One region of the Desulfitobacterium chlororespirans DSM 11544 genome, then DNA from elsewhere that is predicted to be linked to it. Evidence: riboswitches for the same ligand, from Rfam matches in the RefSeq annotation. Region 1 holds a riboswitch; each other region holds the start of a gene.

Region 1 (10,959 bases):
GAAACTCTTCTTCCTGTGACAGGTTTATTTTATTAGTCGGAGAAAAAAGGCGGCATATTTCAGGCATGAGGTTCCCAGAGAATGCGCAGTAACGTTGTTCACATCGGATAGTATACGTACAGCATCCCCATTGCCTCATTACCAATGGGGATGCCGAGTGAATTATTACTCGATAATAACGTCCAGCAAATCCCCATTTTTTAAGCCAAAGGCATTGCCTTCGTCCGTATCCACATGCATATCCAGAGCATAATTGGGGTTAACCCGAATCAATACCCGTTCAAAGACACCGGCCCGTGGTCCGGTGACTTGGACCTTGACATGATCTCCATCTTTTAAACAGTATTTTTCAGCATCTTCCGGAGTCATATGAATATGACGGGCTGCAATAATGGTCCCGGCTTCAACCTGAACTTTTCCGGCAGGGCCTACCAGCTCCAAACCAGGTGTTCCGGAGAGATCTCCCGAATCCCGGACCGGGGGTTTGACGCCAAGCTTAAAGGTATCCGTGGCTGCCAGTTCCACCTGGGTTGCTTTGCGGGCAGGTCCCAGCACCCGGATATTGGCCATGGTGCCCTTGGGCCCCACCAGGGTTACCGTTTCTTCACAGGCGAATTGACCGGGCTGGGATAAATCCTTGGTCCGGGTCAACTGATGTCCGGCACCAAATAAAATTTCAATATGTTCTTCAGAGAGATGAACATGGCGATTGGAAATTCCTACAGGAACTTTAAAGGTTTGCATTATAATAACCTCCTGGTTTAAATTTGCAAGCTTTCATATGCACATTGATTAATTATACTCCACAATTCGGCAAAAATCTGTATCTGAAAATTGTTATTTTAGCTTAAGGGTTTTTTAAAGGGTTTTCTTAGCATTTCCCAAAGTTTCTTGGGGCATTACATGTTGCTCCGGAAAGATGATTTGAAAGCTGGTCTCCAGGATTTTGATTTACACCGGTCGCTCCATAAGCTGCGCGGACAAAACTAACGCTCAAGCCCTCCGCTCCGAAAGGTGCACCTGCGCCGCTGAGTCATTCTCTGTGGAAGGCGGCTTGGGCGAAACCCTCGCCCGGGTTTCGTGCCCAAATCGCTCCTCGAAAGCACTGCTTTCGCACTTTGTTCTCAATGGGCGGTTGGAAACGTCCTGTTTCCAACCTTTCTCCGCTGCAGGCTTTTCGCGAAGTTTTGTTTCCGCTCGCTTAAATTCGCTCCCTTGTGTAAATCAAAATCCTTGGACTGCTTTTCGGGTCTGTTCATATATGGCTTTGTAGGATCAAGAACACGACCCGGGCAGTTTTTTCCGCCTTTACCGACGCTGCTTAAGCAGTATGGTCGGCTGCCTTGATAAATCCTTCGCCGGTGTCGCCGGAGCCGCCGGTACTACCTGCACCCATAACCGGCTACCCGGAAAGAACCGCCAAAAGATCTCCCGGCCGCTTTTTCCGGCGGGAGATCTTTTTACTAAGGCAATCTTTTGACTAATCATAGCCCTTCTGATCACTCACAAATATCACTCACAAATATTACTCACTGATAGCTTTGCTTTAGCTGCGAATCCCTTACTATGATTTCCGCCAGCGCAGATCGGGTTTGCGGGCAGCCCCTGTTTCATCCAGACGGGTAACCAAGGTATCGTAGGGGGCATTTTTCACCATTTCTGCGTCCTGCTTCACTTCTTCAGCGATTTGGATCATCACTTGGGCAAATTGCTCCAGAGTCTCCAGGCTCTCTGTCTCTGTAGGCTCGATCATCATGGCCTCTTCCACAATGAGAGGGAAGTAGATCGTCGGCGGGTGATAGCCATAATCCAAAAGCCGCTTGGCAATATCCAGGGTATGGATGCCATAGTCCTTCAGATTTTTGGGAGTGATGATAAACTCATGCATGCACACCCGGTCATAGGGCAGGTGATAATGGTCTTTCAGGATGCTCATCAGGAAATTGGCGTTGAGGACGGCATTCTGAGAGGCGGCTTTCAGCCCCTCCCCGCCTAAGGCCCGGATATAGGCATAGGCCTTTACCAAGACTCCGAAATTAGCCTGAAAAGCTCTTACCCGGCCAATGGAGAGCGGACGGTCGTCATCCCATGAGTAACGGCCCTCAGGGGTCCGGATTGCCACAGGTTTAGGCAGATAGGGAGCGAGGAATGCCTTCACCCCTACCGGGCCTGACCCTGGGCCTCCCCCGCCATGGGGTGTGGAAAAGGTCTTGTGCAGGTTAAGATGCACCACATCAAAGCCCATATCCCCAGGGCGGGCTATGCCCATGATAGCATTGGCGTTGGCTCCGTCATAATAGATCAGGCCCCCCACAGAGTGGATGATTTCAGCGATTTCCAGGATGTTTTCATCAAATAATCCCAGAGTATTAGGGTTGGTCAGCATCAAGGCAGCCACTTCATCACTGGCCACCTGGCGCAACGCCTCGATGTCCACCCCTCCCCGCTCATTGCTGGGCACCTGAACAATGTCATAGCCGGCCATGGCCCCTGTGGCCGGGTTGGTCCCATGAGCAGAATCGGGAACAATGACCTTCCTGCGCTTAACATCCTGACGGTGGTCATGGTAGGCCTTGATGATCAGAATCCCGGTCATCTCCCCATGGGCACCGGCAGCGGGCTGCAAGGTAAAGGCATCCATGCCGGTAATCTCGGCAAGTTCCTCCTGGAGTTCAACCATCAAGCCCAAGGCGCCTTGAGTTAATTCTTCCGGCTGATAGGGATGAATCTGACTGAAGCCCGGCAAACGGGCCAGTTTCTCATTGACCTTAGGGTTATATTTCATAGTGCAGGAGCCTAAAGGATAAAAGCCTGTATCCACTCCGTGATTGAAGGAAGAGAGCCGGGTAAAGTGACGGACCACATCCACCTCGGAGACTTCCGGCAGTTCAGGTTCCTTATCTCTTAAAAACTCTTGAGGAATCAGATCCTCGAGAGGAATTTCCGGTACATCACAGGGAGGCAGGCTTACCCCCGTTCTCCCTTCTCTGCTTAGTTCAAAAATCAGCGGTTCCAAGGCTCTCATTGTATCTCCCCCATTCCGGCCACCAGCCTGTCGATATCTTCCTTGGTCTTGGTTTCTGTTACGCAGAAGAGAAGATGCTGATCCAGCTCAGGGTAGAAGCGGGAAAGCTCCAGACCGCCGATGATCTTATGGCTTAAAAGAGCTTCATTGATTTGCCGGGGACTGACCTCTGTCTTGATCACAAACTCATGGAAGAAAGGACCCTGGAAAGCAAGGCTCATGCCGGGAAGCTTGCCAATCTCCTCAGCCCCATAATGGGCCTTCTGCAGATTAAGCCTGGCCATCTCCTTTAATCCCTGTTTTCCCAATCCCGAAAGATGAATGGTAAAAGCCAAGGCACAAAGGGCCTCGTTAGAGCAGATATTGGAGGCTGCTTTTTCCCGGCGGATATGCTGTTCCCGGGCTTGCAGAGTGAGCACATAGCCTTTCTTGCCGTTTTTATCTTTGGTGGCTCCGACGATTCGCCCGGGCATCCGGCGTACATATTTTTCCCGGCAAGCCAGAAATCCCAGATAGGGGCCGCCGAAGTTCAGGGGATTGCCAAAGGGCTGCCCCTCCCCCACCACGATATCCGCCCCCAGCTCCCCGGGAGATTTAAGCAATCCCAAAGATACCGGATTAACCGCCATCACCAGCAGTCCGCCTTTGGCATGGGCCATTTGGCCAATCTCTTCAGCTTTTTCGATCATACCAAAGAAATTAGGGCTTTGGAGAAGAACCGCCGCCACCTCGTTATTCAATGCTTTTTCTAAAGCCTCAGAGTCTACTGCTCCCTCCTTATAAGGGATCTCCAGGATCTCCACCCCTCGGGGAAGCAGATAGGTCCGGAGGACCTCCCGGTATTCCGGGTGAATCGTTTGGGGCACCAGGACTTTCTTTCTCCGGCTGGCGTCGCAGCTCATTAAAGCTGCTTCGGCAAGGGCCGACGCCCCATCATACATGGAAGCATTGGCCCCGTCCATTCCCGTCAGCTCACAGACAAGAGTCTGGAACTCATAGATGGCCTGCAAGGTCCCTTGGCTGATCTCCGGCTGATAAGGGGTATAGGCCGTATAGAACTCCGAGCGCAGCAAGAGCTGATCCACATAGCTGGGGATAAAGTGCTCATAAGCCCCCGCTCCCAGATAAGAGGTATACTCTTCCACCGTTTTATTCTCTGCAGCCAGCCTGCCCATATATTTTACCAGCTCCAGCTCAGACAGCCCTTCCCGAATCTTCAATTGAGCCTGGCGCCGAACGCTTTCCGGGATATCCGCAAAAAGCTCTTCAAGGGAGCCTACTCCAATCCGGGTGAGGATCTGTTCCTGCTGGTCCACCGTGTTCGGCACGTAATTCATTTATTGGCCCTCCTCCGCTAGAAACGCCTCATATTCTGCGGCTGATAAGAGTTCATCCAATACCTTCAGATCTTCCACTTCCACTTTAATCAGCCATCCCTCACCATAAGGATCATCATTGAGAAGTTCAGGAGAATCCAGAACCTCTTGATTATAATCGATAACCCTGCCGCTAACCGGAGTAATCATATCCGACACGGCCTTGACGGATTCCACGGTTCCAAAGGCCTCCCCGGCCACCACCGTGGTATCATTATCAGGCAGTTCCACAAAGACCACATCTCCTAAGCTGTCCTGAGCATGAGCCGTAATCCCTAAAGTCACGGTATTTCCTTCGACCTTAGCCCACTCATGAGATTTGCTGTACTTTAATTCTACTGGATTCATACTATCATCCTCCTTATTTTGCGGGGAAAAGGAACAGGTCCCTAACCCCATTTAATCGTGTTTTTAACAGCCCCAGTGCTCTGTAACACTTAAAACCTGCCTTGCCCGGTGAGGAAAATTTTCGCACTGCTTTACCCCTGCCGTTTGTAGAACTGTGAAGGAATAATCCGGGCCTTAACGGCTTTCCCACGAATGATCACATCCAAGGTTTCCCCCATTTGTGCATACTCCAGGGGAATCAGGCCAAGGGCAATGTTTTTGTTTAAAGTAGGTGAAAAAGAGCCAGACGTAATAAAGCCGATTTCTTTTCCCTCTTTCTGAAGGGGATAATGGGAGCGGGCTATGCCCCGTTCAATCATTTCCAGGCCTACCAACTTTCTTGGCACACCTTTCTCCTTTTGTGCAGATAGGGCCTCTTTGCCAATAAAACGTTCTTTTTCCAGCTTGACAAAAAACCCTAGCCCGGCCTCCAAAGGTGTGATATCCGGCCCCAGTTCATTGCCGTATAAGGGCAGTCGGGCTTCAAAGCGGAGAGTATCCCGGGCGCCCAGACCAATGGGTTGAACTCCTTCCGACCCTCCAACCTCAAGAATTCTTTCCCACATCCGGGGAGCATGCTCAGGAGGCAGGTAAATTTCAAAGCCGTCTTCCCCGGTATACCCTGTCCTGGAAATCAGGCAAAGGACTCCATCCACTTCCCCATGCTTAAACCAATAGTAGTTGATCTGTGTTAAATCCATACTTGTCAGCTTTTGCAGGATTTTCTCCGCTAAAGGACCTTGCAAAGCCAATTGGGCAAAGTCCCCAGAGCGATTTTCCAAACTTATTTCAAAGCCCTCAGCCTGAGCCTGCATCCAGGCAAAATCCTTATCCGTGTTGGAGGCATTGACCACCAGCAGAAAATGCTCCCGGTTATAGCGATACACCAGTAAATCATCCACTACACCACCGTCAGAGGTGCACATGGGAGAATACTGAATCTGGTTATCCTGAATTCGCGACACATCGTTAGTCAATAGGTACTGCAAAAAAGCAAGGCTATCCTTTCCCTTCAACTCCACCTCACCCATATGAGAGACATCAAAAAGCCCCGCTTTGCTGCGCACGGCCTTGTGCTCCTCAATGACTCCGGCGTATTGAACCGGCATTTCCCAGCCGCCGAAATCAATGAGTTTCGCACCGGCCTGGCGATGCTTCTCATACAGTGGTGTTCTTTTTAGTTCCGTCACTTAGGACACCTCCCTAGAATTGAGTATTAACCAAAACCGGAAAAAACATTATTGAACACGGGGAAAATAAAGAAATGGGTAAAATAAAAAACAGAGAATAGCACGTCGCGCTACCTCTGTCCTTTGACCTGAGAGATTTACCCTTTGCTTGCGGGCTACCCCTTTGGTGTTCTCCACTGAGAAGCTCTCCAGAGTTTCGTCTTCCAGCAGTACTTTTGCCTGAGAGTTTCCCTTTCTGAACAGGCGACATTCAGGAAGTTTCTCCTTCGGCGCTCAGGATGTTGAGTCTCTCCCACTGGAATCATTCGAAGCTTTATGTATTTTTACCTGATCCAAATTGACTGGATTTACCTGCTTTTATTATAGTCAGCAAACTGATTTTCGTCTACACAAATATCCCATTCTACATAAATAATAAAATGTACAAATCCCCCATCATACCTGCCGGTTGGGAATGATTAATTCTTACAGCTTGTGGGCCAGCTCGTTTAATTCAGTGCCGACCTGTTGCAGCTCCTCCACCATCTGCGCAATCTCCTGAGTGGCTTTAGCTTGTTCTTGAGCTATGACATTGTTTTGAAACACCCCATTGGCGATCTCTTCCATAGTATCCTGAAAGGTGCTCAGCAAATCATTGATTTCATTGGCTGAACGATTGCTTTCATCAGCCAGCTTGCGCACTTCTCCCGCCACTACCGAGAATCCTTTTCCTTGTTCTCCCGCACGGGCCGCTTCAATGGCCGCATTAAGCCCTAAAAGATTGGTCTGCTTCGACACCCGGCGAATGAATTCGGTGACACCTTCCGTGGCCTTAACATGCTCTTTGGCATTCTGGGCTACCGTAGCCACAGTCTGACTCACCCCCGCCACCTCTTCCGAAGAAGCCGCCATTTCCTGGATAGCTCCAGCCGCTTGTTCCAGAGCCTCTCCCATCCGCTCCACATGAGCCTTGAGAACCTCTTTCAGTTCTTCATCCCGGAGTAAAAAAGCAATCATCGCCGCGGTGACTTTCGCTACAGGAGCAACACTATTCAAAGGGCCGGCCACACCAAAGGTCCCCAGCTTTTCACCTTCGAGGACAATGGCGATGTTCATGCCTTCCCGTTGTTTTCCCTGCGAACTCATTTCATCTTCTGCAGTGATTTTGATGTCTTGGATAGAGGTCGTCATGATGCGGTGTGCACCCGCATGGGCAACGCCAACCCGCTGTTTAGCCGAATCGGCGATAATGGTCCCCGTAGCGTCACAAACAATGCCATGAAACCCACTTTCGGAATAAATCAAATCCACGATCCGGTTGGCCAGACTCTCTGTAAGCCTCATTTTCTTCACTCCCACCTCTGTAGGTCTTTAATTTGAGCATTTAATTCAAAATCCCAGAAGAAAATCAAGTGCAATTTAGTACCTGATCCTAAAAATTAGACAAATAAATCCACTGGTTTTCATCACTAAATATAATACTAAGTATTCAAACTATTGTCCATGGATTTGACCTTAATAATAAACGTTATCGTTTTAGATACATTAAATAAGACTTGAGCGGATAGTACCGCCCAAGTCTTAAAAATAGAAATAGTAAAGAAATGCTGTTTTTTAGAGATGGCTTACAACGGAAGCACAGCGGGGGCAGAGGGTAGGATGCTCTTGATTCTCCCCAACTCCTGTATCGTAAATCCAGCAGCGCTCGCATTTTTCTCCTGCCGCCGAGTTCACGGCTATGCCGAAACCCGCCAGGTCTTCTGCCATGCTCAGACCCTCAGGCTTCTCTTCTCCTGCACTATGGAGCTGAACTGCCGAGACGATGAAGATTTCCGACAGATTGGGAATATCTCTTAAGAATCCTTCCAGTTCAGTATTGGGATACAGGTCTACCTGAGCTGTCAAAGGATGGTTGATCAATTTATCCTGACGGGCTTTTTCCAAGGCCTTTGTTACCTCAGAGCGGACCGCCAACAGCGTATCCCATTTTTGCTCCAGAGCTTCATCCAGCCATTGCGGATCAACCTTGGGCATTTCCTCAGTTTGGACATGGGAACCAGCAGGTACCCCTGGGACATAAGGCCAAATCTCATCCGCCGTATAGGTCAGCACCGGCGCCATCAAGCGCACCAGGGCATTGAGGACATCGTAGAGCACTGTCTGAGAAGCACGGCGCAGAGTGGAATTCTTTCCTTCCACATAAAGCCGGTCTTTCACGATATCCAGGTAAATGGCGCTTAGCTCCACAGCGCAGAAGTTATGCACCGAATGGTAAACCCAGTGGAATTCGTACTTCTCGTACCCCTGCAATACCCGCTGGGTCACTTTGCCCAGCTGCAGCAGAGCCCAGCGGTCAATCTCCGGCAAATCTTTATAATCCACCCGGTCCTTAGCCGGATCAAAATCATTAAGATTGCTCAGCAAGAACCTTAAGGTGTTGCGGATCTTGCGATAGGCTTCGGACATTTGCTTCATAATCCGTGGTGATACCGCCACATCATTCTTATAATCGGCGGCGCACACCCAGAGCCTTAAGATATCCGCCCCCATCTCCTTCGTTACCTGCAAAGGGTCAACTCCATTGCCCAGAGACTTGGACATTTTGCGTCCTTTTTCGTCCACCAGGAAACCATGAGTCAGAACTGCCTTATAAGGAGCTTTTCCATAAGCGGCTACCGATGTGGACAAAGAAGAGTTAAACCAGCCCCGGTGTTGGTCCGATCCTTCCATATACAGATCGGCGGGCCAGGCGAGCTCCTTCCGTTCCATCAGGACGCTGGTATGGCTGGTTCCGGAGTCGAACCAAACATCCATGATATCCGTCTCTTTGCGGAAAGACTTACCTCCGCAGGAACAGGTGAATCCCTCCGGCAAAAGTTCGGCGGCGGGACGAACAAACCAGGCGTCGGACCCTTCCTCACGGAAGATTTCCTGAACCTTGGCAATAGTCTCATCGCTGATGATCTCTTTCCCGCAATCCTCACAGTAGAAAATGGGAATGGGAACCCCCCAGGTCCGTTGCCGGGAAATGCACCAGTCTCCCCGATCGGCTACCATGTTATAGATACGGTCCTTGCCCCAGGAAGGAATCCATTGCACCTTGTCGATTTCCTCCAGGGCCGCTTTGCGGAACCCATCGATGGAAGCAAACCATTGTTCTGTGGCCCGGTAGATAATGGGGTTATTGCAACGCCAGCAATGGGCATAGCTATGCTTAATTTTCTCCTCATGAACCAAGGCGTGGAGATTCTTAAGATCTTCGATAATCACCGGGTTCGCTTTGTCCACCTTCATGCCCGCATAGGCCCCGCCTTCAGCGGTGAACTTCCCTTGATGATCCACAGGGCAAAGCACAGGCAGCCCATATTTTTTACCGACATTAAAGTCTTCTTCCCCATGTCCGGGGGCGGTATGAACGCAACCTGTTCCTGCTTCCAGGGTGACATGTTCCCCCAGAATGAGTACAGAATCCCGATCGATGAAAGGATGCTTACAGATAACACCTTCCAGTTCTTTGCCTACGAAACGCTTTTCCACGGGGAGCTCAAGATTCCAAAGGGAACGCAGGCTCTCCAGCATCCCTTCAGCGACAAGCCAATGCTCCTTCTCCACTTGCACCTGGACATAGCTGAATTCTTCATGCAGGGTAATGGCCAGGTTGGCAGGCAAAGTCCAAGGGGTAGTGGTCCAGATGATGACAAAGGTGTTTTCATCAGTAAGGACCCCTTTCCCTTCCTTAACGGGGAACTTGACATAGATGGCATGGGAGGTCTTCTCAGCATACTCGATTTCCGCTTCCGCCAAAGCCGTTTCACAAGAAGGACACCAATAGACCGGCTTCAAGCCCTTATAGATGTATTTCTTGCGGGCCATTTTACCAAAGACTCCGATTTGGGCGGCCTCATACTCTTTTTCCAGGGTTAAATAAGGATTCTTCCAATCTCCCCGCACACCTAACCGTTTAAACTGCTCTTTCTGAATGCTGATATATTTTTTGGCGTACTCTTTGCACATCCGGCGGAATTCCACCACCGAAACAGCATGGCGATTGACCCCTAATTTCTTGATGACCTGTTGCTCGATGGGCAGACCATGAGTATCCCAGCCGGGAACATAGGGGGCATCGAACCCTGCCATGGTTTTGTATTTGACGATAATGTCTTTGATCACTTTATTCAAAGCATGGCCAAGGTGAATATCACCATTGGCATAAGGGGGGCCATCGTGAAGAACAAATTTCGGCCGCCCTGCCCGGGCCTTTTGCACCGTGGCATAGATATCTTCTTCTTCCCATTTCTGCAGAATTTCCGGCTCCCGCTGGGGCAGGTTTCCCCGCATCGGGAAGTCCGTTTCCGGTAAATTCAAGGTATTCCGGTAATCCATAATTATAATTCCTCCTTGTTTCGATAAAGCTAGATCTCCTGAATATAAAAAATCCCGCACCCAAAAAAGGGACGGGATATCACTCGCGGTACCACCCTTGTTACCATTTCCATGGCCACTCGGAAGTCCTTTAACGGGGACCGGGCGGAAGGCTTACTTTTATTTCTGCACTTCACTCTAAGGGGATACTCCTTGTTTTTCCTCACAGGCTTTCACCACTTCCTGCTCGCTTTAGAGGCTCCAACCAAGGACAGTCCTTATCAACGCTGTTCCATATAAAAATGTCTTCTTATTACTTATAGAATTTATTACTTATAGAATATAATGCCCAAAAAGGATTGGTGCTTAATCATTTAACACCTTACGAATAATGGTCACGAGCTTGGCCTGACCTTCTAAACCAACCGGCTCTCTCATAAATAAGCAAAGAAAAGGAACCTTCTTCTCTTTCCAGGCCAGGGTTGTTTGATTGAGTTCATCTCTGTTCAAGCTCAGTTGATGAGGGTCCGCCTCAGAGGATAAACCAACGACCACACCCCGTTGTTCCATATCATCAAGAGCACGGAAGGCGCGGTCCAACAAATCATCGCTTCCAGCCATCAGGATGTCTCCGTCCCGA
Region 2 (10,959 bases), on a different contig from region 1:
CGGATCGCCGTAAAAGATAGTAACTACGGAGGTGTTTCCAACCTTGTATGTTTATCTTGTGTTTTCGAAAACAGGCACATGGCTTTCCAGGGTACTGACTCTTTTTACTGGGGAAAAATATGTCCATACATCCATCAGCCTGGACCATGATTTGAAAACCATGTATTCCTTTGGGCGGGTTACGCCCAACAATCCATTTTCGGCCGGCTTTATTAGAGAAAATTTTAATAAGGGTGTTTTTTTAAAAAAGAGCAATTGTGAATGTATTGTTTACCGGATAAAAATCAATGAAATTCAACATGCGATGTTGATCAATGAACTGTCTCGGTTTATAGCCGCTGATCAATTCTTAAGATACAATTTCCTGGGGCTGTTTACCGCCGCCATGAGAATCCCTATGCGCAGAGAAAATCACTACTTCTGTTCTCAATTTGTTTCTGAACTGCTCATGAAGATCAATTTATTGCAAAATCCGTTTCCACCGGAACTGATTAAACCCATGGACTTGTATCATATCGAAGGTAAAGAAGAAATTTATCAGGGATTTACTTGGCAATATGGGGCAGCATCTTTAGGGAACACGAATCGGGGGTGTGTTGCGAAATGAACTATTTCATTGAGCAGCAGCCCCTTTTTACGTGGAAGGTGTGACCCCATTTATTTTAATCGTTAGCATTAAAAAATCATATTGAAAGAATAGAGGACTTTTGCTGAGAAATGTCAAAATTGTGTATACATTAGTCATTGTAGTAACTTTCACATGATGGGGGTGGAAAATGAATAATCGGTTAATGAATATATCTACTATCGGGAGTTCCCAAGCCGTCGCTGATGAATTATATCGGGTCACATCTCTATACTTTGGTCATAAAGTCCAAATGAGAAATAAATACTATATCAAAGAGCTTCCGGCCAATTTAAATGACGACCTTTATATTGTGCTTCCTACAAGGGTGGAGGAAGCCTCTAAATATGTGGCCAGACAACGGATATTCCCTCTGGAGCTCGTTCCCGAAGACCTTTTCTACATAAGAGTTGCCCGCATTTCCCCAGGAGCCAATGTGGTGATCTTTAACAATAACGGTTCCCAGGCCAAAGCCATCGAGCAATACCTTCACGAGCATGAGGTCAATCATGTAAATTATAGTCTTTTTGCATTTACTGAGATGACCAATGATCAGGCTAAGGAAATATTGCAGCAAGCTGATTACATCGTGGGCATGCAGGGCTATGTAGAGGCTAAGGGAGTTCTCTGGACTCAATACGGGCAATACGTTGATAAGCATAAGGTATCTATTATCGGATTTAATCGGGCTATTAAACCTGATGATATACTGCATCTGACCGAAAAGATTGTCGAATTTAATTTTAATCAGATACTGTCCAATACCCAGGGTATCAGCTTTGACTTAAATGCTCATATTCAGGAAGTTATGAGTTCGATGGAAGGTATCGTGAACTTTATGCAGGATACGAATTCAAGTATCCATGAAGCCCACGACCGCATCCAGAAGCAAGTGGAGCGGATCGATGAAACCATTGAAGTTACCAATGATCTCAACACCAATACCCAGAAGATTGATGAGCTGATTAATACCATCAAACAAATATCGGATCAAACCAATCTGCTGGCTCTTAATGCAGCTATTGAAGCAGCCCGTGCCGGAGAAGCGGGGAGAGGCTTCGCTGTGGTCGCCGATGAAGTAAGAAAATTGGCGGAAAGAAGCAAGCAATCCATCCAATTTATCCAGCAGCTGGTTGCCAATATAAAACAAACCAATCATCGCACTGTTCCTTTGCTCCACTTCTTAGCCGGAGAAATTAAGGACATGGATGAGATCATTAATAAAATACTCAATAGCTCCACAATCAATCAAACGGAGGCAAAATCCATATCGGAAGCCTTGAATCGCGTTACAAAGATCAGTGAACAACTGACCAATGAGTTTATAGCCTTTAGTTTTTAATGATTTGAAATCCAGGAAATGGATGAGAAAAATCGTCAGAAACAAACATCCCCTCTCGTCTTATATACCAGATGCAGCAGAATATGATGCTTCGCGGTATTGGAATGGGAGGGGATTTTATGTTTAAATTTAAAATTGCGACGACTTTGGTTTTGGGAATGTGCTTGACACTGGCCGCTTCCGGATCAGTGCAGGCAAACGAAGATAGAGCTGTGGAACAGGCTCCGGATACCCGGCCTGCCTTGACGAGCATGACGGTTGAACCCAATGATCCGGTGGTAAGCCCTGCCGAACCTGGGCAAGGGGTTGATCCGGCCCTCCAGGAACTGAATAAAGTGATCTATCAATTTGTCTTTGAGGAACATCGGGGGGAGTTTGGGGACAAGGGGTTTGCCGTTACCCATACCGGTCTTATGAGTGATCATGTGGAGATCGGCATCCAGCCTTACAGCGAAGAACATGCTCAATATCTGTATGGCCTGTTCGGCAAAGAAAAGGTTAAAGTGGTTGAAGGAGAATTCGCCTCGCCTTTAGCTGCAGCTGCAGGCGGAGCCGAGCCGGCTGTAGATCCTCTTGCTGTTTCCGGTGCGGAGGCAGGAAATGCGGCACAGGCTAAGGATGCTTCTGCTGCAAGAGACGGGGCCCAAGAAGAAGGTTCCGACGCCATTCTTTATGGATTAGGTGCTGTGGTGGTCCTGGGAGCAGGAGCTTTTGGAGTCAAGCGCACCCTTTCCCGGAGCAAAAAATAATCATAGTGAAAAGAGTAAAAGAAATGAGGATGGAGATACTCTCTGTTAAGAAGAACTACCGAGGTGATGCACAGTGTTTAAGCGATTCCTGATTGTTTTGGCTTCAGTACTTTTACTGGCGGGGTGTGCGGCCAAGGCGCCCCAGACACCCCAGGATCAAAATGCTGATCTGGATAAACCAGGACAACAAGTAGGGACGGATTTGCCGGTCGGGGACCAAGGTCAGCCGAAAGAAGATGCCAGTCTGGGAAACATACATCTGGGCGATCCCTTTAGCCAGGCAGAGAAAATCTTAGGCAAGGACTATCAAGAAACTTTCTATGATGAGCCTGGGCATTTCCCTGAAGCCTGGTACAGCAGAGAGTATAAGCAAGGCATCAGGCTCATTGTCGGAAAAGATTCCGGTAAAGTGCTGGAGATTGACGCCATTGCCGCGGACTTCACCACCAACCTCGGTGCCAAGGTAGGAGATACCGCTGAAAAGATTAAGGATGTGTATGCTGACAAATACAAACCCTTCGAAAGCAGGCATGGTGAGGGACCTTTGGAGGGCTTCTATCTGCTGGAGGATGGTCAGCTCATGATCTTTGACTATAATCGGGAAGATAACCAATTGGTCAATGCGAATGTGAAGCCGGATTCTAAAGTGGAGCTGATCAGGCTGACCCAATCTCAATATTTGGACTAAAGGCGATTAACAGGCAAAACCCCATCCGCAATTTGGATGGGGTTTTGTTTAGAAACCAATCCCGCCAAACTATAATATATTATAAATAGGCGGGAGAGAGAGTTTTCACGATCTATTCGGCATCACGCCCAGACAGCCGGGCTCCCAGGTCAAAGGCTTGCCGGCAATCCTGAGGGAATCGCTCTTGGCGCACCTGGGCTTTATGCCGCTCATTAAATTGGGAGGCTTCATAGTTGGCGTAATTGTCAAACTGATAGGTATCTGCGGCCAGGAGATATTCGGAAGGTCCATTAAGGAGTTCGAGGCTGCGGGCATTGGCTTTAAAAACCGCTTCGTAGCCAAGCTGAGGCAGGAAATCCTCAGGAACATTCATAGTGTAGATAAAACCTGAGGCCACTTTTCTTGGGAAAACAGTACGCTGACCTTCATTATAGGAAAGAAGGGAGAAAAACAGCCGCTCCAGAAAGGAGCGCATTTCTCCAGTGACATTGCCAAAGTAGATGGGCGAACCCAGCAGCAGGACATCGCACTTCAGCACCTCTTCCAAAAGTGGGGTCAGCTCATCTTTGAGGACACAATGCCCAATGGGGCTGGAGTTCTTGCGTTTGCACCCAAAGCAGCTGATGCATCCTTTATAATTCAGCTCATAAAGATGAACCATGTCTGTTTCGGCACCTACGGATTGCGCTCCTTCAAGAGCTTTATGCAATAATGTAGCCGTGTTCCATTGCTTGCGGGGGCTGCCATTAACAGCAATAACCTTCATAGTAATACCTCAACTCCTTATGTTAATGTGTTTGCTTCATTGAGCAGTGATTTGCTTTCACTTCTATTATATTAGGGAGAGTCTTAAAAACAAAGGTTTGCAATTATGGGCAAGGATGTTTATAATACTGAAAAGAAGTGAATAACTGGATGAGGTTTTCAGGAGAACAGGGTAGGCTAACCATGATGAACTGAAAACGGACAGAACTCTGGAGAGTTCCGCAAGGACGCCGAAGGGGCAAGGCAGCAAAGCTGTTCAATCTCTCAGGCAAAAGGACAGAGCGCATAGTTTGTGAATGATGCTTAAGGCATACTATTACTGCCGATAAGCGGGTTCGCAAATGCTCTTGTGTACCAGAGTCAAATTTAGGATTTGGCTCTTTTTTATTGGTAGAAAAAGCGAAGAGAAACAAAAAAGAAAAGGGGTAAAGAGCATGAGCCTAGAACCAACCCGTGATACGTCCAACCGCGTGATTATTTCTATCTTAGGCAAGGATCAAATAGGAATTATCGCCTGGCTGACCGGGCGCTTGGCGGAAAAATCCATCAATGTTCTGGATCTTAGTCAAACCATTCTCCAGGGTTTTTTCACAATGATTATGATCGTGGATGTTACTCAATCCACGGCCTCCTCCTTAACCGAGCTCACCAAGCAATTGCAAAGCGAGGGAGAAGCCCGGGGCTTGAAGGTCAATGTTCAGCATGAAGATATTTTTGAATTTATGCATCGGGTATAGGGGGAATTACTGTGAAAATGCATCTGGCTCCTCATGAAATACTGCAAACCATTGCAATGGTGGAAAATGAGAATTTAGACATCCGTACCATCACGATGGGCATAAGTCTGCTGGACTGTGCCGGAGATGATGTACAACAGGTGGAACAAAAAATCTACGATAAAATTACCCGCCAGGCTGAGCATTTAGTCAGTGTGGGGGAAGGCTTAGCTGCTCGTTACGGCATTCCTATTGTCAATAAAAGAGTCTCGGTAACTCCGGTGGCCCTCTTGGGTTCCAACTTTAATCCCGAAGAAATGGTCCGCCTGGCCAAAGCCTTAGACAGAGCGGCCAAGACGGTGGGGATTAACTTCCTGGGAGGTTTTTCCGCCCTCGTTCAAAAAGGCTTAACCAAGGGGGACAGCTCCTTGATCGAAGCGATTCCCCAGGCCTTGGCGGAGACAGAGTTTGTCTGCTCCTCGGTGAATATCGGTTCCACCAAATCGGGTATCAATATGGATGCTGTGCTGAAGATGGGGGAAGTCATCCTGGACAGCGCCCGGCGGACAGCGGCTCAGGATGGTATCGCTGCTGCCAAACTCGTGGTCTTCTGCAACGCACCTGAGGATAATCCCTTCATGGCCGGTGCCTTTCACGGAGTGGGAGAGCCGGAAGCGGTGATCAACGTAGGGGTCAGCGGTCCCGGCGTTGTTGCTCATGCCGTCAAGAAAAGCCCCCAGGCAGATTTGGGAGAACTGGCCAACCTCATTAAACGAACTTCCTTTAAGATTACCCGTATGGGTGAATTGATTGGCAGAGAAGCTTCCCAGGCCTTGCAGGTTCCCTTTGGCATTGTGGATCTTTCCTTGGCCCCGACTCCGGCTGTGGGAGATAGTGTGGCGGAAATTCTTGAGAACATGGGTCTGGAACGCTGCGGTGCTCATGGGACCACGGCTGCTTTAGCCCTGCTTAATGATGCGGTGAAAAAAGGAGGAGCTATGGCATCCTCCCATGTGGGCGGTTTAAGTGGAGCCTTTATCCCTGTCTCCGAAGATGCGGGCATGATCGAAGCTGTGGAAGTCGGCGCCCTGAGCATCGAGAAGCTGGAGGCCATGACCTGTGTCTGCTCGGTAGGGCTGGACATGATCGCGATCCCCGGAGATGTGGAGCCGGAAACCATCGCCGGAATTATCGCCGACGAAGCCGCTATCGGCATGATCAATAAGAAGACAACCGCTGTGCGGGTGATACCGGCCATCGGCAAAAAGGTGGGGGAGCGGGTTGAGTTCGGCGGACTGCTGGGCAGCGCCCCGGTGATTAAACTGAACCCCTTCTCTTCCCGTGAATTTATCCGGCGGGGCGGCAGAATTCCTGCTCCCATAACCAGTCTATCCAACTAAAATTGGCCTTTGCTGAAAAAGGAAAATGGAAGGTGATTCCAATCACATTTTTTTAGAGCAATTCAGGTTAGAATAAGTCATAAGCAAATGATTGAATCATAAGCAAATGGCCTGCAGGAAAAAGGGGGATTTTATCATGGCACAAATTATGAAAAATATTGAGTTTTCCCAAGTTCTTGACCTGAATGAGCTGATTACTTACCAACAGGGACAAGTGATCAGCCGCACCCTTGCTCAGACTCCTATCGTCAGCATTACCTTATTTTCCCTGGATGAGGGAGAGGGCATCAGCACTCATACCACTTCGGGAGATGCCATGGTGCAAATTCTGGATGGTGAAGCGGAAATCACCATCGGAGATAAAGTCCTGATCGTGAAAGAGGGAGAGACCCTGATCATGCCCTCTGATGTTCCCCATGGTTTGGAAGCCAGGAAACGGTTTAAAATGCTTTTGACGGTGATTAAGCACTAGGAACAGTATTTTTGATGAGGCAGACGCGGGGGTCTGTCTCTGCTGTTTCGTCCTGGAAAAGTTTCCAAAGCCCCGGAAGCCCATGTGTGCAAAAGGAAGATATGGATAAAATATATCCTGTATATATGGCTGCGGATGTGGTGGTCCTGGCTCCACCTATTGACTATTGGCATCTGCAAGTCTATATCGTAAGAGGATTGTAACTACAAGTAAATTTAAATTCAGGAGGAACTTCATGATGCAACTGGAAGTATTTTTTGATTACACTTGTCCCTACTGCTATTTAGCTTTCCATGAACTGAAACAAATTCTGCCAGAGTATCCCGAGCTTACAATACAGTGGCGTCCATGTGAAATCAATCCGCAGACAGAACCCCGGATGTCGGACTGGGACGAAGCTTCCCTGTGGCTCATTGAACTGAGGCCTCGCCTAAAGCAAGCAGACTTGTCCATTCATCGCCCCTTTGAACCCGGCAATTACACCAGTCTGGCAATTCAGGGATTGTTGTTCCTGGACGGGCAAGGGGCAGATATTATACGTTACAATGAGGCAGTATATTCCGCCGTGTTCCGCGATGGCAAAGATATTGAAAACATAGATGTGCTTAGCGATTGTGCCGCTTTGGCCGGAGGTGATGTGGATGCGTTCCGTCAGGCGTTGGTTTCGGGAACATACAGGGAAAAACAGCTGGCATTAAATCAATATGCTTGGCAGGAAAATGCTCTGGATTCCGTACCCTCTTTTCGGCTGGGTGATGCCCGCTTGAACGCTGTGTATGGAGCCGGCGTGTTGCGACAGCAGCTGACGGAGTTCTTTGAAAAGCATATTGCCCGGTAAAGTTGTCACTAAGCGATATGAGGATGGGACATACCTTCTCTACAAGAGGAAGGTATGTCTTTTCTTATGTATGAGAAAAATTGGTATCATACATTACTATCTGGAATTCGTCGGTGCGAGTCTTTTTCATTTTAGGGGAGGGGTTCCTGTGATAAGGCAAATCAAAGAAAGCTTAGACATTTTGTTCCCTGTGTAAAAAACAAAAAATCTGCCACAATATATGTGACAGAAATGTGAATTTCTTTGATTTCTTGTACTTAATATACCATAAAATGAGAAAAATTTCAAGCCTTGTACTTAACTGGCTTTAGGTGTATTAAGTATATGAGGTGATTAAAATGGAACAGAAAAGTGTAACGGCACTGGTTAGCACATTTTCCAGGGCATACCATGCAGTGAACAATGAAGTGAAAATTTTTGATGACAGTATGGCAAGGCTATTCTTAAGCGAAGAAGAATACGGACAAATATCAAAGAATATGGCAGAAGGTATTGGTTTTTTTAATCCGTCCTTTAAAGGGACACCGGATGAGGCTCTAAGATGGGTAGTGGATAATCAACTATCCCCTTCACCCCTTGGCAGAGCGGCATTTACAGAAAAAGCACTTCAAGCTGCTGTGTCGAGCGGCGCAAGACAGTATTTGATTTTGGGTGCAGGGTATGACAGCTTTGCCTATCGCCAGCCTGCTTGGGCAAAGGGAATACAAATTTTTGAGATTGACCACCCAGCGACAGCAAAGGATAAAAGGGCGAAACTGGAGAATTCCAGGATAACAATACCCGATAATGTCCAATATATTGGGGCTGATTTTATGAAACAAGAATGGCAGACGGCCTTGACTCAAAACATTAAATTTAATAAAAACCAAATCAGCTTTTGCAGCATTTTGGGAGTTGCCTATTATCTTTCGGTTCAAACATTTGTAGATCTGATTTCTGCGCTCAGTGCGCTTTTACCTGTGGGTAGTTCTATTGTATTTGACTATCCTGATGAAAACAGCTACACCGACAAAGGGGGAGAACGGGCAAAAAAACAAGCGATGTTGGCAGCGACGGCCAATGAAAAAATGCTTGCCGGCTATTCTTATGAAGATATGGAAAATATATTTTCCTCCCATGGGTTCTTGATATATGAGCATCTAACACCTGGGGAAGTGACACGACAATATTTTGAAGCCTACAATCAGGCCAACCCTTTGCATCCGATGACGGCATTTGACAATGTAAATTATTGCCTTGCGGTAAGAAAATAAGCATAATTATCAGCTCGAAAAATCCTTTTCCACTATTGTTCCCAAAGGACATACTTTCTCGACAAGGGGAGGGTATGTCTTTTCTTATAGGGTAAAGCGCAGTATTATGGATTCAGCGTTTACTGAATCCAAATTATATAGACAACAAAAATTTTAGGAGGAGAATATTCATGGATATAAACAAATTTGCAACTCAGTACTGGAATCATATTGCTACGCAGAACGAAGAAGAATTACCAAAGTATTTTCATGAAGATGCCTGTATACGATGGCATAATACAAATGAGCAATTTAATGTCAAAGAATTTTTAAGAGCCAATTGTGATTATCCTGGAAGCTGGAGTGGCGAAGTTGAACGAATAGAACACGTTGGCAATAGTGTGATTACGGTTACACGTGTTTGGTCAAAAGAAGATTCCTTTCATGTGGCTTCATTTTTTGAGATGAGCGAAGATAAAATAAAGGGCCTGGACGAATACTGGGGTGATGATGGTACAGCTCCTCAATGGAGAATAGATAAAAATATAGGCAAGCCGATTCGATAAGCGAGAGTTTGTTTTGGCAAAAAAGAGCAAGATAACGCTCATCAGGCGTTAAATATTGTATACATGGTGTAAAAAGGTTGATACTTATAAGAAATGTAGGTAAATTAAAACCATGCCTCAGCAGGAGGAAAAACCTAGAGTATGGAGGATGGACATGATACGTTTAATTGAAAACGGTATATACCTTATTCAAGGTAAGCAAGCCTTAGAGGTAAAAGATACAAATGTTCTTTGGGATCTTAATGGTCAGACCGTTGATCCGGAGCAGCTTCTCAAGGAAGAATTCTCGGATCGTGAAATGGCCCGTAAAAATACCATGGCTTATCAGATTCTCTCCCGGCATAATACCTCCGGAAACATGGATGATCTGAAGATTCGCTTTGATGCCTTAACTTCTCATGATATCACTTATGTGGGGATTGTGCAGACGGCACGGGCCAGCGGCTTGAAGGAATTCCCGATTCCCTATGTGTTGACCAACTGTCATAACAGTTTGTCGGCAGTGGGTGGAACCATCAACGAAGATGATCATGTCTTCGGTTTGTCTGCAGCTCAAAAATACGGCGGTATCTATGTTCCTGCCCATCAAGCGGTCATCCATCAATATATGAGAGAGATGATGACAGGCTGCGGCAGCATGATTCTGGGCTCGGACAGCCATACCCGTTACGGTGCCTTTGGCACTATGGGAGTGGGGGAAGGCGGACCGGAGCTGGTTAAGCAGCTTCTCAGCAAAACCTATGATGTGAAATATCCCGGTGTCGTGGCCATCTATCTGGAAGGCAAACCCCGTCCTGGCGTAGGCCCCCAAGACGTGGCCCTGGCCATTATCGGAGCAGTCTTTAAGAATGGCTTTGTTAAAAATAAAGTCATGGAATTTGTGGGCCCCGGCATTGAGAATCTATCAGTGGACTTCCGCAGTGGTATTGATGTCATGACTACAGAAACCACTTGCTTAAGCTCCATTTGGACTACCGACGATCAAGTGAAGAAGTATTATGATATCCATGGCCGCAGTGAAGCTTATGCCAAGCTGGAGCCGGGAGAAGTGGCCTATTATGATGGTATGGTAGTGGTGGACTTAAGCAAAATCGTGCCCATGATCGCCATGCCTTTCCATCCCAGCAATACCTTTACCATTGCCGAGCTCAATGAGAACCCTTACGATATCCTTAAACAGGTGGAAGCAGAGGCAAGAAAACAGCTGGATAATCCCCGGATTAAGTTCAATCTGACGGAGCGGATCGTCAATGACCGGCTCCATGTGGATCAGGCCATCGTGGCAGGCTGTGCCGGCGGCAGCTTTGAAAACATTATGGATGTAGCCGCTATCCTGGACAGCCAATCGGTGGGGAACGACTACCTCTCCTTCAGCGTCTATCCTTCCAGTCAGCCCATTTATTACGAACTCATTAAGCGAGGCGCTATCGGCAAGCTGATGCAGGCAGGGACACTGATTAAGACAGCCTTCTGCGGTCCCTGCTTTGGGGCCGGGGATGTACCTGCCAACGGTCAATTCAGCATTCGTCATACCACAAGGAACTTTCCTAACCGGGAAGGCTCTAA
Region 3 (10,959 bases), on a different contig from region 1:
TTCGCTAAGAAAGGTTTCATTGTCGATTTGAAGCCCCAACAAGAGTACGCTCTTGAAGAGGTGGACTTTAAAGTGTACAAACCGATTGAAGTCTGGAAGTGCGGGAGCATCGAGGCGGCTCTCAAGAAATGTGAAGAAAACAAAGACAGGGATTGTTGGGTGTACTTGGAAGTCAATACGGATCGCTATATTCGGGAAGATGAGCTTAAGCTCATGAAAAGCGCCAAGAAAGACATCCTGGAGATAGTGCCGGTTTTGCCGGGAAGGGAAAGTGAGGAATTCACCCTGAACAGCTTTGCCGATCAGAAAATTGAGGATATCTTTAAAGAATTTTATCGCAAAGAAAGAACAGTAGAGCCTCAGCAGGAGATTGTGGATTTGTTGTTATCCATTATCCAGGAACAGGAGGGGGAAGAAATCCATGAGACCCATTAAGCTTAAGATCAAAGGGCTGAACAGCTTTATCGATACCCAGGAAATTGATTTCTCCCAGCTTACCAGCAAAGGTTTATTCGGCATTTTCGGACCCACCGGCAGCGGCAAATCCACTATCCTGGACGGAATGACTCTGGCTCTTTATGGCGCAGTGGCCCGGGGAAGCACCAATTACATGAACACTAACTGCGAATCGTTACAGGTCAGCTACGAATTCCAGATTGCAGAGAAGGACACCAAGACTTATCGGGTGGATCGGGAGTTTCGCAGAGATAAAAAGTCAGGCAATGTGCGCACCCACTCGGCCAAGATGCTGCTTATAACCGCCGGCGAAGAGGCGGTTTTGGAAGAACAGGTCAGGGAGGTTACCAAAAAGAGCGAGGAAATCATCGGCCTGACCCTGGAAGATTTCACCCGCACTGTGGTTCTGCCTCAGGGGAAATTCAGCGAGTTTCTGAGGCTGGAGGGAAGAGACCGCAGAGAAATGCTGGAAAGGTTGTTTAATCTGCAAAGATACGGCGATGAACTGTCCTCCCGCTTAGCAGCAAGAGTCCGGCTGGAGCTGGACAAAGCCAATGTCCTGGCAGGTCAGCTCAAATCCTATGAAGAGTGCAGTGAAGAGCTTTTGGAAGCAAAGAACAAGGAATTAGGCTCCCTTGAAGAGCAGCTGGTGCAGTTTCAGGCAGAATTAACAAAGGCGGTTGAGGATTTTCACAACGGGAAAGAAGTGTGGGAGCTGCAGGGGGAATTAAGCCGGCAGGAAGCTCAAAAAGCTGAACTTGAAAAAGCGGCAGCTGTGATTAAAGAAAGTGAAATCAAAGCGACTCTCGGGGAACGGTCCTTAAGGGTTAAACCTTATCTGGATCAATATGAAGATACTCTGGAGAAGATCGCCACAACTCAGGCTCAAGTAGCCCAATTGGAGAGGGACACTGCAGCTTTGGCTTTACAGAAAAAGGAAGCAGAGGCTCAATGGGAACAAGCGGGGGCTCAAAAAGACAAAGAGCTTCCTGCTTTAAGGCTGCGTGAACAGAGTGCTGCCGACGCTATCCTGGAGAAAAAGAAGCTGGAGGGCCTCATCCAGGAAAAGCAGTCTCTTCAAGAGAGTATTGGCCGGCTGGAACAGGAACGGGAAGAGAAGCAAGGCCGAATACATAAAGGTGAAGAATTTATTGCCAAGGTCAATGCTGATATTCAGGAGAAAGAGCAAAAGGTGGAAGCTTTAACCATCGACCAAGAGTTTAAGCAGAAAATCAATGAAGCCCTCCTTACCTTCAGCCGCTGGGAAGAAGCCGGGCAACAGGTGGTCAGCTTAGGCTCAGAAGTCAAAAGCATTGATGAGAAGCTTCAAGAGGCCCAGGAAAAGGGGCTGAAATATTCACAAGAGCTGGAGGCCAAGACGGAGATACTCCAAGGATTTGCTTTAACCCTTCAGAATTTAGAGGAAACCTGCCCGGGAGACTCGGAAACCCTGATTGCCTTGCAGGAAAAGCTCAATCAAGTCAAGGAACAATGGGCCAGGCATCACGAGTATTCTGGTGCCATCAGTCGCAGCGAAGCGGGTATCCGTGATCTTTTGCCCAAGTTGGATACTACCCAACAGCAAAAAGTTCAATTGGCACAGAAAATCACTGAGCTGGAGAACGATCTGAAGAAAGTTGAAAGGGAAAATCTGGCTCATGCCTTACGCGTGGCCTTGATTGAGGGAGAAGCTTGCCCGGTGTGCGGATCGACCCAGCATCAGCCTGATCATGGGAATGCTGCTGTTGATACTGAAAAGCTTGAAGAGATCCAAGCTGCTTTAAGGGAAGGGAAGGAGCAGGAACAAAGCCTGTACCAGGAAATGATTCAGGCCCAGGAACAGATCAAGACCCTGGAAAACACCCTGAAAGAGGTTGAAGAAAAAGCTGCCGCCCTAGGAGAAGAATACAAAGCCTATGACCCTGAGGCTATGCAGAAGGAATTTGAGACGTTAAGGGACGGGATATCCCGATATACAAAGCAAAAAGGAGAATTGGAAGCAGAGCTCAACCGGCTGACTCAAGAGAAAAATCAGCTGGCCATAAAGCTTAATGAGCAAAATACCATTAAAACAGAAACAATGGGCCAACTGGAGAGCAGAGGGAAGAATCTCGAACTGGCAAAGGCTAAATATGAAGCTTATGAGCAGGAACTAACCGCTCTTAGAGCTGAACTGAATATCCGGGACCTTAAGCAGGAGCACCAGGAGATTGCCGCCAAGGAAAAAGAGAAGGCCGGACTGGAGAGTGAGCTGAAAGGCTTAAGGGATACCTTAAAAAAAGCTCAGGCCAGAAAAGAATTTCTCAGTACGGAACTGTCTGCCCTGACAGAATCCCTGAAGGAAAGCCTGGGCATCTTCAAAGAGAAAGAGAGCAGCATTCAAGACAAGCAGACTGCCATAAAAGCCAAAGTGGGTGAGGTGGAGAATTTAGAGGTCTATCAAAAGGAACTCCTCAGCCAAATAACCCGGATCGAGCAGAGCTATGTCCAGACCGAAACAAGGAAAAACGAGACGGAACAACAGTACAACGAGTGCTATGTCCGCCTGCAATCAGCACACACCAGCTGGCAAGGCCTGGCGGAAAGAAGTCAAAAGGATAAGGAGTCTCTGGATAAGGTTTTACAGGAGGAACAGATCGGGAATATTGAGGAAGCGAAGAGTCATCTGCTGAGCAGAGATGAGATAGAGAAACTCAAAAGGCAGGTCAAGGACTATCAGGACTCCTTAACTCAGCTTCTTGGCGCCATTGGGAATTTGCAAAAGAAGCTTGGCGGGCGGAGTTTGACCGCTGAACAATGGGAGCAAATGCAAAGGCTCAAGGAAGAAAAAGAAACCCTCTGCAAAGGGCTGGAGGAAAGCAAGATTGAGATCGAGACCCATGTCAGGACCATGAAAGAGAATTTGGCGAAGAAAAAAGACCTGCTGAAGAGTCAGGCAGAGCTGGAACGTCAGCTGGGACTTTTGCGGGATCTGGAGAAATTATTCAGGGGGAAGCGATTCGTTGAATTTGTGGCGGCCCACCAACTGAAATACGTCTCCATCGAAGCCGGTAAGCGGCTCAGAGAGATTACCGGGGGCAACTATGGCCTGGAAGTGGACCAGAACGGAAAGTTCCTGATCCGGGATTATAAGAACGGCGGCGCCCAACGGGATGCCACTACATTATCCGGCGGGGAAACCTTCCTGGCCTCTTTATCTTTGGCGTTAGCTCTGTCCGCCCAAATTCAGCTTAAAGGAACGGCCCCTTTAGAGTTGTTTTTCTTGGATGAGGGCTTCGGAACTCTGGATGACAACCTCCTGGAAGTGGTGATGGACTCCCTGGAAAGGCTCCACCATGACCGATTATCCGTGGGCATCATCAGCCACGTGGATTCGATCAAGAACAGAGTGCCCGTCAAGCTCATGGTCACACCTGCTCAAGCCGGGCTGGGCGGGAGCAAGGTGGCCATCGAAGTCAGCTAGCTTCTCGAGCCCCAGTTTTTGGTGAGTCTGGCCACAACCCCACCCAGAATGATCAAGGCCAAAATATTGGGGATGACCATTAAGCCGTTAAAAAGATCGGCCAAATTCCACACCAGGTCAACCTTGAGGGCGCAGCCAACACCTACAAACACAGCAACCAGTATGGCATAAAAAGGAACTGCTTTTTTTCCGAAGAGATACTTCACATTGGCCAGACCGAAAAAGTACCAGCCCATAATTGTAGCAAAAGCAAAGAAAAGGACACAGATGGCAATAATGACATAGCCGAATTGACCAAAGACCTGGGCATAAGCAGCCTGAGTCAGTTGAATTCCAGTGACGAATTCACCGTTGGCATCGGCAGAGCCCAATACACCTGAAGTTAAAATGGCCAGAACAGTTAAGGGCAGTAAAACAATGGTATCGATAAAAACCCCCATCATGGCGACAAGGCCTTGATCACAAGGGTCTTTGACACGGGCCAGAGCATGGGCGTGAGGCGTTGATCCCATACCGGCTTCATGGGTGAACAAGCCCCGGGCAATGCCGAAACGGATGGCCTGCTGCACGCTTACCCCCAGGACACCCCCTAAAACCGCCTGGGGATAGAAAGCGCCCACAAAAATATCATGAAAGGCAGGGATAATGTTAGAGAAATTTGCGCCGATAACTACAAAGGATGCCAAAGTAAAGAAAACTGCCATAAAAGGAACCACTTTTTCCGCAACGGCAACAATACGCTTAACACCCCCCAGGAAAACCAGCAAGCAAATAAGTGCCAATCCTATCCCGATGATTTCTGAAGGAATCCCGAAAGCGGTTTCCATGGCCCCGCCCACAGAATTGGCCTGAACCATATTGCCCATGAAGCCAAGGGCCATGATAAGCAAAAGGGCAAAAACAGCGGCAACCACCCTACCGGTCCGCCCCTTGATGGCGGCGCGGATGTAATAGACCGGTCCGCCCACCAGCTCGCCGTTTTTCGTGGTTTTATAACGCTGAGCAAGAGTAGCTTCGGCATAAATGGTAGCCATGCCTAAAATTGCACTCAACCACATCCAAAATACGGCGCCGGGACCGCCGGATACCATAGCGGTAGCCACACCCGCCAGATTTCCCGTACCAATCTGGGCGGACACCGAGGTAATCAGAGACTGAAATGAGGTCATGCCTTCCTTATCGCTGGCAGCATTACCTCTCAAAGTAATAGAGCCGAAGGTTAGCTTAAAGCTCTGTTTGAACAGGCGAAATTGTACCCCTTTGGTAAGAATCGTAAAATAAATGCCCACACCACAAAGAAGAAGAATTAAAAAGACATCCCATAATACTGCGTTGATGCTGACGACTAAATTAGAAAACCATTCCATGCTGAACACTCCTCCTGATGCATTGTTTGTTGACAAATAAAAGAGTCAAACCATAAGCATATGGTTTGACTCTGGATACGCGCAAAAAGGCCCAAAAGTACTTGAGCACAGATTCTCTGTTCTTTGGCCTGAGAGATTAGCCCGAGGAATTCGAGCCTTACACCTTCGGCACCCAAAATGGGATTCTCCAGAGTTACATCCATTCATAGTCTTCACCTGAAATACCAGGCACCTGAGAGTGTTACTCCTTCGGCAGGGCGCAGCCTTTTTCCTACAAACTTCATTTGTCGATATTATGTTGTGTTTCTATGTAACATCATATCTCGAAATGCTATCACATTATTAAAATTAAGTCAAACAGAAGTTACTTAGCTTTTGAAGGTGGATTGGGCGGATGAAAACAACCAATAAAAAAAGGGCGCAAAAATAGTTTTGCGACGCCCCCGTTTTTTGGAGTTAAACCAAGATTCGAAACCGGTTTCGAATTTGGCAAGCCCTTCCTCCAACATACCCTCTCAAATCATCTGACCGGGTGTTGACCAGCCAAATTCTGGGGCTGGCATTCCGGGCAGAAATACACTGAGCCCCCCAGGTAGCTTTCCTTAAGGATTGTCCCGCCACATTGACCACAGTCCGTTCCTGCTGTATTCTTTGACATCTTTGTCTTGTATCTCCCGGAAACTCCGAACAAATCTTTTTCCGTGTCACGGCCGCCAAGCTTTGCCATCTCATTCAGCACTTTCATAACCGCCTGAAGCAGCTTATCCCGTTCCCTTTTAGCCAGGGTGGCTATTTTGCGTTTCGGGTGGATGCCCGCTTCAAAAAGAATATCCTGCAGCGTACCGTTGCCGATGCCGGGAAAACGTTGCTCCGTGGCCAGAAAAGCCTTGGCGCTGAGGGTTGGTTTGCTTTCTGAAAAGAGACGGAGGTAATAATCAGAGAAATTCTGGACAAAGGGGGAGATAGAGTTCCTGCTGGCCAGGTAATAGTGATTGTCATAGCTGCCGTCATGCGCAAATATTCCGCCGTACATGGCCACCGTGAAAACCAGGGCCTGTCCGTCGTCCAGCTCCATCATCAACTGATAATTTTCCGGGACTTTACCGGCCGGCATAAGGCGAAGATTCACCCCGTCGTTGACGCACAGCTTCCGGCCGTTGTCAAAAATCAGTTCTACGAAGATGCCGAATCCCTCGGCCCCGGCAATCCTGCTGCCGGAAAGTGCTTTGTCATATTCCTCGGGTTCGCCGTTATACCAGCAGAATTTATGAGCCTTTGTGGGGGGCCATACTTTCAGGATACGCCGGCTTTTCACACTTTCGTTCAGCTGCCTGGTCAGAGTGAGGACTTCGGGTAACTCCAGCATAACTTTACTCCCTTCCTGCCTGATAGTCTATATTGCTCTCTCGGGCACACTTGAACAGCATGCCGTAATTAAGCCTGCGCAGTTTTCCGTTCTGGATAAAGTTGGTCCCGCACTGACGGAAAGAAAAGCTGACGTTATGCCGCATACACTGCTCTCTGACCGCCAGGGCCCAGTCATAATCAAAAGGCCTGGCATTGCGGTCATATTCCCCGCCCACGACGACTAACTCAATGTTCTCTAAATACTTTTCAATATCTATCGCCTCAAGCATGGGCTGAAGGGCGATATTTTTGTGTTTGATAGGCAGCTTTGAAAAGATTTCCAGACGTTCATCCGCGGTTTGCTGGTTTTCCACCGTACAGCCCACCGTGACATTCTCATACCCCTCACCCCAGTCATCGGGAAGACACTGGGAAAAGCGCTCAATCCTCTTAGTGAGAAAAAGAAAATGCAGATCGGGGCGTTCTTTCATCATGCTCCAGCATTCATTCCGCCAGGGTTCCGCCTCCTCGAGAAGAAAGTCGGTTGAAAAGCAACAATAAACAAGCTGTCCGGATTTCATGATGTAGTGGCCTTGTTTGTTCACAGCCACAGGGGCGTTGAATTTGGCGGACTTCACAATCAGATTGGTGTCCATCCCTCTTTTGATGTCCCCTTTATGGATATAACAGAATTTACAGCCCTCACTGTAGCGGTGACAGCCCCGCCATGGATTCCAGACAGCCACAAGTCCAACTCCTTACCTTATTCCCGTGCAATATTCCCATTTAATATGGATTTTATTTTAATGCAATATAGATTTTGATCTCCGCCACGCCGTTTTCATTGCTCAGGTACTCTTCAAAATCACCGGTAAAGCTTCTCTCCAGAGGCAGTGCCCAGATTTTATCCCATGCCTCTGCTACGTCTTTGACAACATCGCCCTTGATCTGGAATACGGCGTAGTTGCCGGCGGGAATGATTTTTTCGACCAGTTGGAGATTTTCGTTTTTCGTCACTTCGGCGCCTACGGTGACATCATAGGATGTTTCGTCATAGCCGGAGTACAGTCCTAGGCAGTAGGGGTTCGCCTGGTTCTGAATGGACGCCCAGATTCCATCCTCCATGAATTTCTGCCATAAACCGCCGATTACCTGCTGGCATTGGGGATCGGTGTGTGAAGTTCTTGCCGTTACACCGACAACGATTTTCTCTGGAAGGGTGACGATTTCATAGTTCATAGTGATTACCTCTTTCCATATTAGTTATAGGGTAATCACAGTATAGTCCGGCTAATATGACAACAGTATGTCATATTAGGAATAGTTTTTCAAAGAATTCTGCAACCGGCCCTTCATTTCAGCAATGGCTTGTTCAGGTGAAAGAATGGTACAGTATGCTCCGAAAGAGGCGGCATAAGCGCATATGGTGGCGATGTCCGGCAGATAAAGCTGGCAGACAAAGTCGCCGTTTTCATTGATTTCATAGTGGCTGATTTCGTCATAAACCCGGAAAGCCACTGTCTTTGAGATAAGCAGTTCGGTTTTGATGTAAGAGTCCGCGTCAAGCTTCTGCCCCGCAAAGATGGTTTCCGGTGTTTTCATCTCAAAACCAGTGTTGGTTACCGACAGTTCGGTTATTCTCCTCAGTTTGAAAAACCGGTAATCCTTGCGCAGGGTGCAGTAGCCGTAAAGATACCAGGCCGCCCCCTTGAACACAAGCTTCAGCGGCAAGACCTCACGGAGCAGTTTTTCCGCTTTTCCGCTGGCGTACATAAAGGTAATTATTTTCTTTTCGATGATAGAGGTTTTGATGTTCTCAAAATTCGCCTCATCATTTTCAAAATGTCCCCAGGATGAAAAGTCAACCTCGATCCAGTCGGTATTTTTGGCACCCAGCATACTGGTGAGCTTGCTCAGGGCCGTTTCACTTTTGGAAAGATTGACGGCGTTGAAGGCTTGCAGGGAGGATAGAATTTCGCTTTTCTCCTCTTCGGTGAGAACGGCCTTGTTGAGGATAAAATCCGGCAGCAGGGAAATGCCGCCCCCCTTGCCTTTGCTCATATAGATGGGCATACCCCCCTGAGCGAGGATTTCCACATCACGATAAATGGTTCTGGCCGAAACCTCAAAGCGTTCCGCCAGCTCCGCCGCAGTTACAGTCCGTTTTTCCAGAAGGATGTAGATGATTTCAAACAATCGATTAATCTGCATAAATGCTCCTGTCAATATCATTTGCCGGTTTGTTTTCGCCAGATAATACTTATGTCACATCATACATGTTCTAAAGTTCATTATATCTTTGGCACTATACAATAAGCAAATTCAGTGAAGTCTATGCGCATTGACAACACCCCGAATTTCTGTATAATTTTAAAGGTAATCATCTCAAATTAACAGTTATTTTGGAGGATAATACACCTTATGTATGCTTCAATGCGGCTTCGTAAATAAGGCGTGCGGAATAAGAAAGGTCGGTAGACGATTTTCCCTTTCTTAGATTCTGTGCGCCTTTTTTCGACTCCAATGAAGCGAAAGAGGTGTATTTTTTATGTCCAAAAACAAAAAACAGGGGCAAAAACTGCCCCTTTGGGTATCCCAAAATTTTTTGACCAGCCATCGAACCATTATTAAACTGCTTGGCCGGACCACCATCGGCATCCATGATCATGTCCTGGAAATTGGCCCTGGAAAAGGCCATATAACCCGTCTGCTTGTGGACAAATGCCGGAAGGTAACCGCTGTGGAAATCGATGCCAGGCTATATGATAAACTTCTTGAGAAATTTAAGGGTACGGAAAATCTGCATCTCTACCATCAGGACTTTTTGCAATGGCGGCTTCCCGCTTCCGGAGCCTACAAAGTCTTTGCCAACATCCCCTTTTGTCATACTACCGCTATTCTCCGCAAGCTGACGGAAAGCAGGAATCCTCCTACTGAGGCCTGGCTCGTCATGGAAAAGAGCGCAGCCAGGCGCTTCATGGGAAAACCCCGCGAAACCCTCAGGTCTCTCATGCTGAAGCCTCTGTTCGATCTGGATATTGCTTACTATTTTCAGCGGGAGGATTTTCATCCCAAGCCTGGTGTGGATGTCGTTCTGATTCACTTAAAGAAGAAAACGCAGCCCGATATATCGCCCGCCCAATGGCGCTATTATGAACACTTTGTCGCCAATGCCCTCCAAGGAGGCGGGGCCGGACTAGGGCGCATGTTTAACAAAAGACAATTGAGCCGGGCTTTTCGGGAAGCAACGATTCACGGCTTTGTTTTCGGTGAAATTATTTATGTCCAGTGGCTTTGTCTTTTCCGATCCTACTGCCGGCATGTGCTCCAGATCAGAGATTAGAAGAGCAGGAGGCAGAGGTTTTAAGAACCCATTATTTCATTGGCTGTTAGGTAGCCGAAGGTAATGCACGAACCGTGGCTGTTGCCGTTGATAGTAACGGGATAGTCAACCCCATAGCGTCCCCCGCCTACATTGCCGATGGCATAGAGTCCGGGAATGGCGGCTTTTTGGCTATCCAGGACCTGACAGGCATCATTGATTTCCAGACCGCCGGGCATGCAAAGCATGGCCGGTCCGAATTTCAGCGCATAGAAGGGCGCTTTGACAATGGGAGCCAACAATTCTTTGCGCTTGTGATACTCCCTATCCTCACCCTGCTTGCACATCTCATTGTATCGAGCCACTTCGGCAAGGAAAACCTTTTTATCCACGCCCATCAATGTGGCCAGCTCCTCAAGGGTATCTGCTTTCCAGGCCGTGCCGTTTTTGACCGCGCTTTCGATGGTTGCCTCGGTGGATTCCGGTGTCCATTCCACACCGGCCAGACGGACCATGTTATCCCAGAACTGACCGCCGCCGTATTGCAGGGAGTTCTTTACATCCTCCCGCCAGTTGTCATCAAACACGCTGTAGGCAAACTCATTATAGCCTTCTGCCTGGTTCAGGATCCTAATGCTTTTAGCTTGGATCCAGGTGTCTTCGTTCATGAAGCGCTTGCCCTGCTGGTTGAGATGCAGGAAGGAAAAGCACAGCATGGTGTAACGGATTAAATGAATCATCGTTGGCAGCGGCCCCATCTCCATATGCCCCCCGGCCCACATGCCCATTTTATGACCCATGCCCTTATTGGCACCGGCGGGAGTATAAAGGTTGGCTTGAGGAAGGTTGGCCAGATCCCCGCCATAGCACTTTACCATTTCTTCATCTCCGGAAATATCGCCTGTTGCCAGAATAACAGCCTTTGCCGCCTTGAAATGAATGTAGCCTTCAGCATTTTTTGCAACTACACCAGTGACTTTATCACCTTCTTTGCTCAGCTGTTC

The links. A riboswitch is a leader RNA that binds a small molecule or an ion and turns the genes downstream of it on or off. The one in region 1 is predicted to bind glycine.
Region 2: it holds a riboswitch for glycine, as region 1 does, so the genes downstream of both, BUA14_RS06675 (ACT domain-containing protein) here and gcvT (glycine cleavage system aminomethyltransferase GcvT) in region 1, are expected to answer to the same signal.
Region 3: it holds a riboswitch for glycine, as region 1 does, so the genes downstream of both, BUA14_RS00530 (alanine/glycine:cation symporter family protein) here and gcvT (glycine cleavage system aminomethyltransferase GcvT) in region 1, are expected to answer to the same signal.

What each region holds. Positions count from the first base shown of each region.
Region 1 covers NZ_FRDN01000011.1:180,470-191,428, reverse strand. Annotated here, with positions in the region: gene pduL (phosphate propanoyltransferase) at 166-744, opposite strand; gene BUA14_RS18105 (hypothetical protein) at 1,309-1,488, opposite strand; gene gcvPB (aminomethyl-transferring glycine dehydrogenase subunit GcvPB) at 1,565-3,025, opposite strand; gene gcvPA (aminomethyl-transferring glycine dehydrogenase subunit GcvPA) at 3,022-4,362, opposite strand; gene gcvH (glycine cleavage system protein GcvH) at 4,363-4,749, opposite strand; gene gcvT (glycine cleavage system aminomethyltransferase GcvT) at 4,881-5,978, opposite strand; glycine riboswitch at 6,091-6,174, opposite strand; glycine riboswitch at 6,176-6,283, opposite strand; gene BUA14_RS28780 (sugar diacid recognition domain-containing protein) at 6,444-7,301, opposite strand; gene ileS (isoleucine--tRNA ligase) at 7,572-10,340, opposite strand; gene BUA14_RS18070 (hypothetical protein) at 10,686-10,959, opposite strand, start outside.
Region 2 covers NZ_FRDN01000005.1:161,843-172,801, forward strand. Annotated here, with positions in the region: gene BUA14_RS06645 (permease prefix domain 1-containing protein) at 1-20, shown strand, start outside; gene BUA14_RS06650 (hypothetical protein) at 44-607, shown strand; gene BUA14_RS28965 (methyl-accepting chemotaxis protein) at 1,464-1,967, shown strand; gene BUA14_RS06660 (hypothetical protein) at 2,087-2,716, shown strand; gene BUA14_RS06665 (hypothetical protein) at 2,790-3,404, shown strand; gene BUA14_RS06670 (flavodoxin family protein) at 3,517-4,170, opposite strand; glycine riboswitch at 4,369-4,459, shown strand; gene BUA14_RS06675 (ACT domain-containing protein) at 4,604-4,906, shown strand; gene BUA14_RS06680 (PFL family protein) at 4,918-6,285, shown strand; gene BUA14_RS06685 (cupin domain-containing protein) at 6,422-6,757, shown strand; gene BUA14_RS06695 (DsbA family oxidoreductase) at 6,993-7,595, shown strand; gene BUA14_RS06700 (class I SAM-dependent methyltransferase) at 7,934-8,848, shown strand; gene BUA14_RS06705 (nuclear transport factor 2 family protein) at 9,019-9,393, shown strand; gene BUA14_RS06710 (hydratase) at 9,548-10,959, shown strand, end outside.
Region 3 covers NZ_FRDN01000003.1:106,910-117,868, reverse strand. Annotated here, with positions in the region: gene BUA14_RS00540 (exonuclease SbcCD subunit D) at 1-435, shown strand, start outside; gene BUA14_RS00535 (SbcC/MukB-like Walker B domain-containing protein) at 422-3,919, shown strand; gene BUA14_RS00530 (alanine/glycine:cation symporter family protein) at 3,916-5,286, opposite strand; glycine riboswitch at 5,393-5,487, opposite strand; gene BUA14_RS00525 (DNA-formamidopyrimidine glycosylase family protein) at 5,807-6,652, opposite strand; gene BUA14_RS00520 (DUF5131 family protein) at 6,657-7,379, opposite strand; gene BUA14_RS00515 (GyrI-like domain-containing protein) at 7,432-7,872, opposite strand; gene BUA14_RS00510 (helix-turn-helix transcriptional regulator) at 7,948-8,844, opposite strand; gene erm (23S ribosomal RNA methyltransferase Erm) at 9,182-9,976, shown strand; gene BUA14_RS00500 (FAD-dependent oxidoreductase) at 9,997-10,959, opposite strand, start outside.